2 regions of the Pollutimonas thiosulfatoxidans genome follow, and region 2 is predicted to be linked to the other one. Evidence: predicted binding sites of a transcription regulator. Region 2 holds the regulator's gene; the other holds the start of a gene.
The links. The regulator LexA, encoded in region 2, represses DNA repair genes until DNA is damaged. The targets are predictions, from matches to a motif close to ACTGTATNNNNATACAGT.
Positions count from the first base shown of each region.

Region 1: CKA81_RS03460 (VRR-NUC domain-containing protein) is a predicted target of LexA. The motif match lies at 4,761-4,778, and genes of this name have one in related genera.

Region 1 is NZ_CP022987.1:710,632-718,238, reverse strand. It holds gene CKA81_RS03490 (TonB-dependent receptor) at 1-1,662, shown strand, start outside; gene CKA81_RS03485 (Fe2+-dependent dioxygenase) at 1,758-2,438, shown strand; gene CKA81_RS03480 (alpha-hydroxy acid oxidase) at 2,484-3,593, shown strand; gene CKA81_RS03475 (flagellar protein FlhE) at 3,590-4,033, opposite strand; gene CKA81_RS03470 (DUF1328 domain-containing protein) at 4,156-4,320, opposite strand; gene CKA81_RS03465 (CsbD family protein) at 4,393-4,593, opposite strand; gene CKA81_RS03460 (VRR-NUC domain-containing protein) at 4,793-6,478, shown strand; gene CKA81_RS03455 (ATP-dependent DNA helicase) at 6,475-7,607, shown strand, end outside.
Region 2 is NZ_CP022987.1:833,247-840,853, forward strand. It holds gene CKA81_RS04030 (aerobic carbon-monoxide dehydrogenase large subunit) at 1-330, opposite strand, end outside; gene CKA81_RS04035 ((2Fe-2S)-binding protein) at 348-869, opposite strand; gene CKA81_RS04040 (FAD binding domain-containing protein) at 882-1,748, opposite strand; gene CKA81_RS04045 (LytTR family DNA-binding domain-containing protein) at 1,948-2,721, shown strand; gene lexA (transcriptional repressor LexA) at 2,746-3,396, opposite strand; gene CKA81_RS04055 (amino acid aminotransferase) at 3,455-4,660, opposite strand; gene uvrB (excinuclease ABC subunit UvrB) at 4,737-6,758, shown strand; gene CKA81_RS04065 (low molecular weight protein-tyrosine-phosphatase) at 7,095-7,586, shown strand.

The DNA.
Region 1 (7,607 bases), 120 kb from region 2:
AGCGATTTCGAGCGTTGGGGCGTCGCGCCTTCGCTGTCCTGGGGGCTGGGTACTGATACTCGGGTGACCGCCGCCTATTCGTACCAGAAGGACGAGAACACCCCCGACTGGGGTGTGCCGCTGGGTCGCGATGGCAAGCGCATGAGGGGTATCGGGCGTGACTACTGGGGCCAACTCGACAACGTCGATACGGAAGAGACGGAAACCAACACGGCCATGCTGCGCCTGGAGCACGACTTCAACGACAAGGTGTCTGTGCGCAATCAAACCCGCTGGTCGGAGACCAAGCGCTTTACGCTGATGACGACCGGGGGGCGCTTGCTGAACGCGCCGGGCGGGACCACGCAAGGGCAGATTATTGCCAGGAAGGGCAACAGCGATTATTGGGGCTATGACGCCAGCGGCAATGAAACCTACCCCACCGGCTACCTTGCGGTCCCCCGCCTTCAGAATTCCGCCAACGGCTACAAGGGCGAAATTATCGCCAATCAAACCGATTTGAACCTGGATTTCAATACCGGCAGCGTTCGCCATCAGATGGTCACGGGTGTTGAATTCTACGAGGAAAGCTATCGGAAAGATCCGTTTAGTCGCCTGGTGCCGGACATTAATGGCCAATACGCCGGCGCAAGTGGTCGCCGCGTCATCGACGTACGGGATCCCAGCACGCATTACTCTGGGGACTGGACAAGATTGAACAGCACCGACGAGAGCGGCGCCAAAGTCACCAACTGGGCGCTCTACGCCTACGATCAGATCAGCCTGAGCAAACAATGGGAAATTGCCGCCGGCTTGCGCTACGACAAGTACAAGGTCAAGTGGTATGACGAAGCGGGTCGTATACAACCGTTCGAGCAAAGCGACGGTTTATGGAGCGGTCGCTTGGGCCTTGTCTATAAGCCCGTGGAGTTCGGCAGCATCTATGTGTCGTACAGCCAGGCCGCACAGCCGTCAGCCGCGGCGGCGGCATCCCGAACCGGCGGTGGCGACCAAGATGGTGATGTCAGCAGCTACTCTCCAGGTAAGGCCTCCACCTGGGAGCTCGGAACAAAATGGGATTTGTTGGATGAGAAGCTATCGCTTACCGGCGCCATCTTCCAGGTGGAGCGCAGCAATCCGACTGATACAGACCCGGACAACCCCAACAGAACGACCCAACACAGCGGCAAGGAACGTGTGCGCGGCTTCGAGCTTGGCCTGGCCGGCAACATCACTCCAAAATGGTCAGCCTATGGCGGTTTCACGGTCTTGCGCAGCAAGGTCCTGGAAAATTCAGAACAGCCCTGGCAAGAAGGCGGCAAGATGAAAAACGTGCCGGACATGACCTTCAACCTGTGGAGCAACTATGCCTTCGACCACCAGTGGGATGCCGGCTTGGGTGCGCAGTACGTGGGCAAGCGCCGCTTCGTGGCCGGAAATTACACCGGCGACAGAGCACCCGGCGGGCGACAGTCAGCCGACGTATACGTGCCCAGCTACTGGCTGTTCAACGCCGCAGTCGGGTACAAGGTCAACAAGAACCTGGCCTTGCGCCTGAACGTCAACAACATCTTCGACACCTTCTACCTGCAACGGGGCACGGCCAGCTCGGACGGCTTCCAACTGTTCGGCATCCCGGGCGGTGGACGCACGCTGATGCTGAACGCCGAGGCCACGTTCTAAGCAACGCCTTGCATCTTTGCTAAAGTAGCCCTGCGCCATCATGCGTTTCGATGGCTCAGGGCTTTGTCGCTATGGCGGCCACAGGAAGACAACTTATGATGCTTACCATCCCCGACGTCCTTAGCGCGGCTCAAGTGCAGCAATGCCGTCAAATCCTGGCGCAAGCCAACTGGACTGATGGACGCAGCACCGCCGGCCATGTTGCCGTACACGCCAAGGACAACCTGCAGTTGAGCCTGGACGACCCCATCGCGCAAAAGCTGGGCGGCTTGATTCTGGACGCATTAAGCAAGAACCAGCGCTTCATTTCCGCCACCCTGCCCTTGCGCGTACTGCCACCACGGTTCAATCGCTACAGCGGTGGTGGGCATTACGGCAACCATATCGACAACGCTATTTTCGGCATACCGGGCACGCCGCAGCGCGTGCGCAGCGACATTTCGGCCACCCTGTTTTTCAACGATCCCGATGATTACGACGGCGGTGAACTGACCATCGAAGACAGTTATGGCGCGCATACTGTGAAGCTGCCGGCCGGACACCTGGTCGTTTACCCGGGGGCCAGCCTGCATCGCGTCACGCCGGTCACGCGCGGCGAACGCCTGGCGGCTTTTTTCTGGATTCAAAGCCTGGTCCGCGAGGACAACCGCCGCTCCATTCTGTGGGAACTGGACACCGCCATACAGCGGATCGGGCAGGATCGGGCGGATAGTCCCGCCCTGCCTCAACTGACCGGGGTTTATCACAACCTCATACGCGAATGGTCCGATACATGATGGCGACAGCCCCCTTCCAGCCGGCCCGTCCGCTCAAGGCCGACCATGGTTGACGAAGCTTTACCGCCCTTGGCGCAGATTCCGGCCAACATCGCGTCCGTCAACGACTACATCCCCTATGCCCGCGAGCGCATGTCGGCCGCAGCCTGGGCCTACGTCAGCGGCGGCGCAGCCGACGAACTGACCATGGCCGACAACGAGGCCGCGTTTCAACGCCTGCGCATACAGCCACGCGTGCTGGCTTGCCTGGCAGGCGCCAGCACCGAACTTGAACTCTTCGGCAGCCGCTTGCCTTATCCAATTTTGCTGGCACCCGTTGCCTACCAGCGTCTGGCGCATCATGATGGCGAGCTGGCCTCTGTCCTGGGTGCCTCGGCGCTGCGAGCGACCATGGTCGTCAGTACTCAGGCCAGCGTGACCCTGGAAGATCTGTCGGCGAGCGCGCAAAGCCCTTTGTGGTTTCAGCTATATATACAGCCGGACCGCGATTTCACGATAGCCTTGATAAGGCGCGCCGAGCAGGCCGGCTACCAGGCCCTGGTATTGACGGCCGATGCACCGGTCAATGGTGTGCGCAACCGCGAACAGCGCGCCGGCTTCAGCTTGCCCGAGCACATACAGGCCGCAAACCTGCGCGGCATGCGTCCCCCGCCCGCACAGCATGCGGCAGCTGGGGGCAGTGGCCTGTTTGGTGGTCCGCTGCCTGCTTTGGCCCCCACTTGGGAAGATCTTCGTTGGCTGGTCCAGCAGACCCGTCTGCCGGTGGTGCTCAAGGGCATCAACACCGCGCATGACGCGCAACAGGCGCTGGATAATGGCGCGGCAGGCCTGGTGGTTTCCAACCATGGCGGACGCACACTGGACACCCTGCCTGCTGCCATAGACGCCTTGCCCTCGGTTGTTCAGGCAGTGGCCGGTCGGGTGCCGGTGCTGCTGGATGGTGGCATCCGCCGTGGCACGGATGTCTTCAAGGCGCTGGCGCTGGGCGCCACGGCCACCTTGATCGGACGTCCTTATATATACGGGCTGGCTGCGGCCGGCGCACCCGGGGTGGCCCATGTGCTGCACATGTTGCGTACCGAACTGGAAGTCACCATGGCACTGGCTGGTCGGCCACGCTTGCACGACATCGACGCGTCGGCGGTAATGCGCTAAGGCCCATACCAGACGATAACCGTGCCCTTGACGAACACCGGCGCGGGCAACGCTCCCTTGCCGAGCACGCTATGCACCAGGTACATGGAACGGCCGGGATCCAGGCCGTTGAATGCTGCTGTCGTGACGCGACCACGCTCCAGCGGTACACAAGGACCGGTATCGCCCCAGCATAGACGGCTGTTTACCTGGGCCGAGCCGGCAGCCTCGACACGTGCATGCACGCTATGTATAACGACGGGGCTCGAGGCCGCCTGCAGCGCCGGGGGCGCAAATGCTACCCGCATCTCGGTCTGTGCATAGTTGATCGCCGGACTGACGACATCCTGGCTCCATGAAAATTGGCCGGCCGACGCAGGCGTGAATAGCGAAACCAACGCCAAGCCCAACAGACCTTGCAGCGCCCTTGCGCAGGACCTGCGCGCGATCATCATCGTCATAAAAAACCGTAGCCTGCCAGGCGGTCGTCGACCGCAACGGGCCCAGCATACACAAAAAAAGGCCCGCAAGCCTTGTAGCTTGCGGGCCCAACAACCTGACAAAAAGTCAGGCAGCACTGGCCTTATCGTCGTCGGAACAGACCGCTAAGCAGCGCCAACACGGCGAGGACGAGAAAAATAAAGAACAGAATCTGCGCGATGGACGCAGCACCTGCTGCAATACCGCCAAAGCCTAGAAAGGCTGCGATGATGGCGATAACAAAAAAAACTACGGCGTAATAAAGCATGTTCATTCCCCTTCTTAGTTATTTTCAGTGCTTGTATTGCTTACTGCCATAGGCCGAACGGCCTGCAACCGACTAGCGGTTCCTGTCGAAGAAATCCTTTACTTCGCGCTCTGCCTCTTCACGGGTACGACCATACTTCTCCTGAACCAGGCCGGTAAGTTGTTCGGCATTTCCATTGATCTTTGCCAGTTCGTCGTCGGTCAGGTCGCCCCAAACCACTTTGGCTTTACCCGCCAATTGCTTCCATTGACCTTCCAGTGTGTCTTTGTTCATACTGATCTCCTGGGTTGATTCATCTCTACCGTAGACGTGGCAAGAATAGCGGTCAACAGCAAAACCCGGCTAAATGTAACCATGCCCCCCATATCGCTGACACAGCAACAACTGCTAAACATTTTGGCAACGCGGTAACAATGACTAGCGTGCGGGCAAGCTGATAAACTGTGTATCCAACCAGTACTCCACAAACAGCATGCGGTACAGCGACCCTCTGAACAACCCCTGGTACTACCTGGACAACTTCGAAATTGTTCTGGACTGGGTGCGCCAGCGCTATCATGATTTACTGCTGCCCGAAGAAGCCGACTTCATCCGGAAATTCAGGCAAACGCCACGGCCTGCGCGAGCTCTGCTCGTGCGCATGATCATGCGCAAAGGTGACGTCTTTCGCGCCGACAAACTTCGGTATCCCGAAATTGGCTGCCCACTAGCGGCACTCGCCGCTCTGGCTGACACCGCTTGGGTCGATGCCAACCCTGCCCTGACCGTGGACGAGCTGTTTGGTTTGCTGCTGCGGTCCGAGCTTGGACAACTGCTGGCCCCGCTGCTTGCCAATACCGGCGTAGCGGGCGCAACCAAGGCTGCCCAGCGCCAGGCCCTGCTTGCACTGAACCTGGAGCCCAGGAGGCTCTTGCAGTGGGCCGAAAGCGCTGGCAAGCAGCCCGTTGTCGACCCGATCTACCGCCTGAATATCCGCGCCTTGTGCGACCGCCTACGCCTGATGTTTTTTGGCAATCTGCACCAGGACTGGACGGAATTCGTACTCGCCGACCTGGGCACCCACACCTACGAAGCGGTAAGCCTGGATGCTTCATCGCGTGCATTTCAGCAGCGCGAACAAATTGACGCCTACCTGCACCTGCATCAATGCCGGCAGGAACTGGACGAGGCCACAGACGCCGACGCCCTAAACATCTTGCTTGCACGCATACCGACAGAGCCCTACCCGAACGACTGGCTCGAAGAGCGGCGCAGCAAACTGCTGTTTCGCCTGGGCCGACATGCCGAGCGGCAACAACAGTGGAGTGTCGCGGAAAGCTGTTATCAGCGCAGCGCCTATCGCGAAGCCCGGACGCGCCGCATACGGGTGCTCGAGCGGAACCAGCAATACACCGCCGCACATGAATTGGCACAGCTGGCCCTGACCGACACAACAAACGACGCGGAACAACAGGCGGTTTTACGAATGATGCCCCGCCTGCAAAGACTTTGCGGCTACGCAAGCAAGAAAACCGCAAGCTGCCCAGGCATTGTGCGTATCGATGTGACGCTGCCGGCGCCGGCACAGACCACGCGTATAGAAGAAGAAGTACGCCAGCATCTGGCTGAGGATGCGGCGCCGGCCTTTTACGTTGAGAACGCACTGTTCAACTCCTTGTTTGGCCTGCTTTGCTGGGACACGCTCTTTGCCAGTGTGCCGGGAGCCTTCTTTCATCCCTTCCAGCACGGCCCTGCCGATTTGCTGCATGCGGACTTTCGCAAGCGGCGTCAGTCGCTCTTCGCTGAGCATTTCGACCAATTGCATACTGGTCAGTATCAGGAGACCATACGCTGCAATTTCGAGCGCAAGGCCGGTGTGCTGTCGCCCTTTGTTTATTGGGGCGCGCTGCCGGAGCAACTGCTGGATCTTGCGCTGGATTGCATTCCCGCCGCGCATTTGAAGGCGGCATTTGAACGTTTGCTGAACGACATACGAGGCAACCGGTCGGGCCTGCCCGACCTGATACAGTTCTGGCCGGAACAGCGCCGCTATCGCTTGATAGAAGTCAAAGGGCCCGGCGACCGCCTGCAGGACAATCAACTGCGTTGGCTGGACCACTTCAACCGGCACGGGGTTCCGGTCAGTGTGTGCTACGTGCAGCGCCCGGTTTCGTCATGAACTACACCGTGGCGGTAAGAAGTTTGTGCGAATTCACGGCGCGACGCGGCGATCTGGATCTGCGTTTCACGCCGGGACCATCCGCGTTGGAAGGCATGGAGGGGCACGCCGCGGTGCGTAGCAAACGGCCACCAACCTATCGGGCAGAAATTTCGCTAGCCGCTGATTATCGCAACTTGCATGTTCGCGGTCGGGCCGATGGCTATGATCCCGACCTGAACCGGCTTGAAGAGATCAAGACTTATCGCGGCAAGCTCGAGGCCATGCCGGCCAACCATCGGGCTCTGCATTGGGCGCAAGCCAAGATCTATGCCTATTTGTTATGCCGGCAGTTGCAGTTGAACCGCATCGCTGTCGCCCTGGTGTATTTTGATATCGGCGAACGCACGGAAACCCTCATCGTCGAAGACCATGAGGCGGCGTCGCTGGAGCAGCACTTCCAGCAGCACTGCGATTGCTTCATCGACTGGGCCGACCAGGAAATGCGCCACCGCCTGGCTCGCGACGCCGGCCTGGATGCCATGTCGTTTCCCTTTCCGGCCTTCCGGCCCGGCCAGCGCGACCTTTCCGTATCGGTGTACAAGTCCGCAAGGCAAGGCCGCCATCTGCTGGCCCAGGCGCCAACCGGCATTGGCAAGACCGCAGGCACCCTGTTTCCCGTACTCAAGGCCTGCCCGCGGGAAGGCATAGACAAGCTGTTCTATCTGACGGCCAAGACGTCCGGCCGCCAACTGGCGTTGGACGCCTTGGCACGGCTATCTGCCAAACCGCAAAACAGTGCAAACACCGGCATCCGCGTACTGGAGCTTACTGCTCGCGACAAGGCTTGCGAACATCCGGACAAGCAGTGCAACGGCGCATCGTGCCCGTTGGCGCAAGGGTTCTATGACAAACTGCCGGCAGCGCGCCAGGAAGCCGTGGACCTGGCCTTCCTGGACAAGACGGCCCTGCGGGCAGTGGGGCAGCGGCATCAGTTGTGCCCGTACTGGCTGACGCAAGAGCTCGCAAAATGGAGCGACGTCGTCGTGGGAGACTACAACTATTACTTCGACACCACGGCCATGCTCTACAGCCAGACGGTCAACAACGCATGGCGAGTCACTGTGCTGGCCGACGAGGCGCACAACCT
Region 2 (7,607 bases):
CTGATTCTGAAATGACACTTTTTCGTCGGCCAGGACGGCCTGGACATCCCCGGCCAAGGTGGGCATCCAGTGCAGGTTAAGTGGCTTGAGGTCTTCGGCTGTGAGCACCGCGTGTACGCCTGGCAATGCCAGGGCGCGCGACTTGTCTATTTTCAGGATGCGTGCGTGGGCATAGGGGCTGCGCACCATGGCGCCAAACAGCATGCCGGGCATCTTGATGTCGTCTACATAGTTTCCCTTGCCCTGAATGAAGCGGGGGTCTTCGCGACGTTTGCGCGAGCAGCCAATGCCTTCAAGCTTGCTCAGTCGATCGATGTTGAGAGTGTCCATTTGGGTCTCCGGCAATCTTAGTTGGCAACATCCGTCATTAGGGGATGCGAGGATTCGACGGCTATGCCGCGTAGTTTCTTGGCTGCATGCTGGACCGCCTTGACGATATTTTGATAGCCCGTACAGCGGCAAAGGTTGCCAGCGATCCAGTAGCGGATTTCCTCTTCGCTCGGATCGGGTATTTCGTGCAGCAGCCGGTAGGTGCGCACGATCATGCCGGGCGTACAGAACCCGCACTGGAGGCCGTGCTCTTGCATGAAGGCTTCCTGTATGGCGTGCAGCTCGCCATCTTGAGCGAGCCCCTCGACCGTCAGGATCTCGCGCCCTTCGGCCTGTACGGTGAGCATCGTGCACGACTTCACCGACAGGCCATCGATATCGACGGTACAGGCTCCGCAGTGCGAGGTTTCACAACCGATGTGAGGGCCGGTGTGCTGACACTTCTCGCGCAGGGTGTGTATGAGTAGTTCTCGTGGTTCGACGGCTACGTCCGCAGGCTTGCCGTTCAACACAAATGACACCAGGGTTTTCTTGCTCATGTTGTTCTCCGTTCAGCGTGTGGCGCGCGAGTGGGCGGTACGCAAGGCGCGATCCGTCATGACACCGGCCATGGCTATCTTGTATTTGATGTCGCCGCGCAGGTCGGCCACGGGATCGCAGGCCGACATGGTCAACTGGCAGGCTTGCTGAATGGTTTGCTCGTTGAGTTCTTTTCCCAGCAGGAAGGATTCCGCCTCGGAGGCTTTGAATGCCACAGGACCGAGATTGGTCAGCGCAATGGAAACATAATCTACCGAGGTTCCGTCCATGCGCAGCAACACGGCGCTGGCGGCTGTGGCGAAGTCGCCAACTTTCCGCTTGAGCTTGCTGTAGCACTGCCCGGTGCGCGCATCGGGTGTGGGGATGCGGATCTCGGTAAGGATCTCGTTCGGTACCAGTGCCGTGTAGTAAGTGCCGAGGAAGAAGTCGGCGGCCGCTACGACGCGTTCGCCCGAGGGGCCTTGAAGGACGAAGCTTGCGTCCAGAGCCAGCATGAGGGCAGGGTGATCATTGCCGGGGTCGCCATGGGCGATGTCTCCGCCTATGGTGCCCATATAGCGTACCTGGGGATCGGAGATCAGGCGCGCGCCTTCGACGAGCAACGGGCATTTGCGCTGCAGCACCTCCGACCAGATCAGTTCGTTCTCGGTCGTCATTGAACCGATGCGGATCTCATTGCCGACCTCTGTTATGCCCTTGAGGCCGGGGATCTTGCCCAGGTCGATCAGGTGGCCCGGCTGTGCGAAACGTAATTTCATCATGGGCAGCAAGCTGTGGCCGCCAGCCAGCAGCTTGGCTTCGTCGCCGTACTCTGTCAGCAGGTTTATTGCTTCGGGCAGGCTTTGCGGCGCGTGGTACTCGAATGGACGAGGTATCACAGTTGTCTCCTTTTGTGACAGGATGTCTGGTATATTTGCTTTTATCTGCCAAGAGCATGACATCAACCGCCAACGCCCTTCAATGCGATTGCACCAATGGCGGTTTTATCTACACCAAGTGTCTTGAAAAGCCGGCGAATGTCTTGTCACCAAGGTGGCATCGGCATCGGTGGAGTCAAACACAAACTGGGGGAGTACGTTGCGGAAAACCCAACAATCTGAAACCTTTCAGCATCGGCTCGAACAGTTCAATCCGGGCATGGTGTGGCTGGACCCGTCCAATCGGGTGACGGCCTTGAACGACGTGGCCATGCAGATTCTTGGTCCCGCGGCAGAGCAGTCATTGGGAGTCGAGAAAAGCGGCTTGCTGGGGCTGAACGTATTGCAGTTGCACCCCGAACGCAGCCGCAGCAAACTTAGCTTCATCCTTGATTCTCAGGCGCCTGTGGGCTGTCCCATCCAGTCGCCCCCTCCGGTCGCCATGATGATCAACATTCCCGACAAGGTGTTGATGGTAAAGGTCTCGAAAATGATCGGGGCTGGCGGTATAGTCGGCACCTGCATGGTGTTTTACGACCTGACTGATGCCACGACCATGCCGGCGGCGCCTGCTACAGCGCAGGTTCTGCCGCCCAGGCGCCTGTATAAGATCCCGGTGTATCGCAAGAATCGCGTTGTTCTTATCGAGCTAAGCGAAGTCCTGCGCTTTGAGGGCGATGGCCACTACACCACTATTGCAACCAGAGATGATCGCTATCTATCCAATCTTTCGCTGACGGACCTGGAGAAAAGGCTGGATCCGGAAGTTTATGTAAGGGTGCACCGCAGCCATATTGTCAGTATCCGGGACATTATCGAGCTGGTGCGCAACAAAGATTCCGTCAGCTTGAGAATGACAGGCCATGAACAATCGCTGATTCCGGTTAGTCGCGCGAAGGTCGCACAGCTGAAGGACCTTTTGGGCATCGTCTAGGTAACAGGGCCAGAACAAATAGGATCAGTGTAGCGGCGTGTTGCGGATGAGGCCCACGGCGATGCCTTCAAGCGAGAAGTCGTCGTCGGCGGAGACCACGATGGGGGAGAAGTCGGGGTTTTCCGGCAACAGCTCTATTTGGCGGCCGGTTTTGGAGAAGCGCTTGACGGTGACCTCGTCGCCCAAGCGAGCAACGACGATTTGCCCGTTACGGGCTTCGGGGGACTTTTTTACCGCCAGCAGGTCGCCATCCAGGATGCCGGCATCGCGCATGCTAAGGCCGCGCACCCGCAGCAGGTAGTCGGGCGTTTGGCTAAAAAGAGAAGGCTCGATGCCGATTTCTCGTTCGACATGCTCGGCCGCCAAAATAGGATTGCCGGCAGCCACACGCCCCACCAGGGGAACCAGCAGTTGTGCCAGCGCGCTGTTGGCATGGTGCAGCGCGCCGTTGCCGGCTTGTGTATCGGTGAGGCGAATGCCGCGAGAGGCACCCGCCGTCAGTTCGATGGCGCCTTTTTTGGCCAGTGCCTTCAAGTGGTCTTCGGCGGCGTTGGCCGATTTGAAACCCAAGGCGCGCGCGATTTCGGCGCGCGTCGGCGGAAAGCCGCTGCGCGCGATCTCGCTGCGTATGAGTTCAAGAATTTGCTGCTGACGCTCTGTTAGCTTAACGGCCATTGCAATCCAGACTGTGTTTTTATACAGTTATGGATTTTGCAGCATTTTCACATAAAGATCAAGCAGTCAGGACGCTGGCGATAGCCTTGGCAACGTAGTCGATGTTGCGGCTGTTAAGGGCAGCCACGCAGATGCGTCCGCTGCTGACAGCGTAAATGGCGTGTTCGTCGCGCAGGCGGTCGACTTGCTGGGACGTCAGGCCCGAGTACGAGAACATGCCGCGTTGGTCCAGAACGAAGTCGAAGTTTTGCGTAACGCCGTGGGCTTTAAGCTTTTCTACCAGTTGGACGCGCATGGTACGTATGCGTTCGCGCATGCCGGCCAGTTCGGTGGTCCATAGCGTGTAAAGCTCGGGTGTGTTCAGCACGGTGGACACGACTGTCCCGCCATGTGTGGGCGGGTTGGAGTAGTTGGTGCGGATAATGCGCTTTAGCTGGCTAAGCACGCGTACGGATTCGTCCTTGCTGGACGTAACCAGGGTGAGGGCGCCGACGCGTTCGCCGTACAGCGAGAAAGACTTCGAGAAAGACGAGCTGACCAGCATGGTGAGATCTTGCTGCGCGAACAATCGTACTACCGAGGCGTCTTCTTCCAGGCCGTCCCCGAAACCTTGATAAGCGATGTCCAGGAACGGGACCAGCTTATTCTCTTTGACGATCTGGACGATTTCCTGCCACTGTTCAAATGTGGGGTCGACGCCGGTGGGGTTGTGACAGCAAGCATGCAGGATGACAATGGTCTGGGCGGGCAGGGCACGCAAAGAGGCCAGCATGCCGGGGAAATCCAGGCCGTGAGTGGCTGCGTCGTAGTAGGCGTAGGTTTCTACCGGGAAGCCGGCGCGCTCGAATAGCGCGCGGTGATTTTCCCAACTGGGGTTGCTGATGACAACCTTGGCATTGGGCAGCAAGGCCTTCAGGAAGTCGGCGCCGATCTTCAGGGCGCCGGTGCCGCCCAGGGCCTGCGCGGTCAGGGCGCGGCCCGAACTAATAATGGGGGAGTCTGCGCCGAACAAGAGGGTTTGCGCGCCCTTGTTGTAGCCAGCGATGCCTTCCATGGGCAAATAGCCGCGCGCGGCATGAGCCTCGATTCTTGCGGTCTCCGCCTTGCTGACGGACTCGAGCAGCGGCAGACGACCTTGGTCGTCGTAATACACGCCTACACCAAGGTTGACCTTGCCTGTGCGGGCATCGGCGTTATATTGTTCGTTCAGGCCAAGGATGGGGTCGCGCGGAGCCAGTTCGACGCTTTCGAAAAGAGATGTCATGTAAGGGAATTTAGATGGGTAGTGAAACGGAAGACAATAGTGTGATAATAAGGGGTTTACCCTGAAAGTGTCCAGTATGAACGCCCCAGCACCAGGTTTCATCAATTATCCGAACAGCCCCTTTCAGTTGTACAGGCCTTATCCGCCGGCCGGCGACCAGCCCACGGCCATCGATGCGCTGGTCGAAGGCATCAATGACGGTCTGATGTACCAAACGCTATTGGGCGTGACCGGCTCCGGCAAGACCTACACCATGGCCAACGTCATTGCGCGCACCGGCCGCCCGGCCATTGTGCTGGCGCCCAACAAGACACTGGCGGCGCAGCTGTATGCCGAGATGCGTGAATTCTTTCCGAACAACGCCGTCGAGTACTTCGTGTCGTACTACGACTATTACCAGCCCGAAGCCTATGTTGCGGCGCGCGATCTGTTCATCGAGAAGGACTCGTCCATTAACGAGCACATCGAGCAGATGCGCTTGTCGGCCACTAAAAGCTTGCTGGAGCGCCGCGACACCATCATTGTCGGCACAGTGTCTTGCATCTATGGCATAGGCAATCCGGGCGACTACCACGCCATGGTGCTTACCCTGCGCACCGGCGACCGCATCGCGCGTCAAGAGCTCCTGGGCCGGTTAGTGGCGATGCAGTACGAGCGCAACGATGTGGAGTTCGTGCGAGGCGTGTTTCGGGCCCGCGGCGAGATCATCGATGTCTTCCCGGCGGAGCACGCTGAACTCGCCTTGCGCATTACCCTGTTTGATGACGAGATCGAGTCCTTGCAAATGTTCGATCCGCTTACCGGGAAGATCAACCGCAGCATTCCCCGTTTTACCGTCTTCCCCAGCTCGCATTACGTCACCCCGCGCGAGACCGTACTGCGCGCTATCGAAACCATCAAGGTGGAACTGCGCGAACGGCTGGCGGTGCTGATTGCAGACGGCAAGCTGGTCGAGGCACAGCGACTGGAGCAGCGCACGCGTTTCGACCTGGAAATGCTGCAGGAACTCGGCTTTTGCAAGGGCATCGAGAACTATTCCCGGCACCTGTCCGGCGCCGCGCCGGGCGATCCGCCACCCACGCTCATCGACTACCTGCCGCGTGACGCCTTGATGTTCATCGACGAAAGCCACGTGACCATGGGGCAGCTAAGTGCCATGTATCGGGGCGATCGTTCGCGCAAGTCGACGCTGGTGCAATTTGGGTTTCGTTTGCCGTCCGCGATGGACAATCGGCCCTTGCAGCTGGAAGAGTTCGAGCAGCGCATGCGGCAATGCGTATTTGTTTCGGCCACGCCGGCCAACTACGAGAACGAGCATACCGACAACGTGGTCGAGCAAGTGGTGCGGCCCACCGGCCTGGTCGACCCCTTGGTGGAAGTGCGTCCGGCGCTGACCCAGGTCGACGATCTGCTTGGCGAGATCAAGAAGCGTGTAGCGGTACAGGAGAGGGTGCTGGTTACTACGCTGACCAAGCGCATGTCGGAAGACCTTACCGATTATCTGGCCGAGCACGGCACCAAGGTGCGTTATCTGCATTCCGACATCGACACCGTAGAGCGCGTGGAGATCATCCGCGATTTGCGCTTGGGGGTGTTTGATGTGCTGGTGGGCATCAACCTGCTGCGCGAAGGCCTGGACATCCCGGAGGTGTCACTGGTGGCGATTCTTGATGCCGACAAGGAAGGTTTTCTGCGTTCGGAGCGCAGCCTGATTCAAACCATGGGGCGGGCCGCACGCAACATCAATGGACGCGCCATTCTTTATGCCGACCGCATTACCGACTCGATGCGACGCGCCATGGGTGAAACCGAGAGGCGCCGTCTGAAGCAACTGGAGTTCAACGAAGTCCACGGCATTACAGCGCGCGGCGTCAGCAAGGCCGTGCGCGAGATGATTGATGGTGTCATGGTGCCTGCGGAGCCGTCGGTGCTGGACGATATCTCTCCGGAGGTGCTGCGCGACGATAAGGCGTTGGCCAAGGAAATCCGGCGTCTTGAAAAACTGATGATGGACCATGCGAAGAATCTGGAATTCGAACAGGCGGCCAACGCCCGCGATGCGCTGAATCGGCTGAAACACAAGGCCTTGATGTCTTGACGGAAAAACGTTGGTAAAGACCAACAACGTCTTACATTTTCATGATGCGGACACACCTGTCTGCGTTTAACTGCAGCCGGGTATTGCTTTCAGAGTACCTAGGGTTTACCATTATACTTTCGTGTTGGGAGCGCTCGCGGCCTGAATTGTTGCGCTGCACGATTATTAGCTATCTCGCTATTAATCCAAGGCATTTCCAACATCGAATTACATCGCAGACGGCTTGTAACACCTTAATGTGCTTAAGTTTTTAGGCTTGTCAATAGTTGCTGCGAAGTAAATGTGGGCTTGCAAAAAGCCTTGCCTTATAACGGGTTTTCCCTCACACTGCTGGCTATGATGACTAAGGTACTTTTCGTTTGCATGGGTAATATCTGCCGCTCACCCAGCGCAGAGGGCGTGTTTCGCCGCATCGTCGACGAAGCAGGGCTTTCTGACGTGGTCGGCGTAGATTCGGCTGGCACCCACAGCTTTCATATTGGCGAGGCCCCCGACGCACGGGCCCAGGCAGCTGCGCGTAAACGCGGCTACGAACTGGCGCATTGTGTGGCTCGCCAGATCACCCCCGACGACTTCCGCGAGTTTGATCTTATTTTGGCGATGGACTGGGAAAACCTCTCGGCCCTGCAGCAGCAATGTCCCAAAGTATATCAGCACAAGCTCATGCTGCTTATGCGCTTCGCCAACGAATTCGAAGAGGCAACGGTGCCTGACCCCTATTACGGCGGCCCCGAAGGCTTCGGCAAAGTGCTCGACTATCTGGAAGACGCCTGTCAGGGCGTTATGGAAATGGTGCGCAAACGTGCGCTTCAGTATCAGGCTGCCTAGCTCGATCCATCACAACGCCTC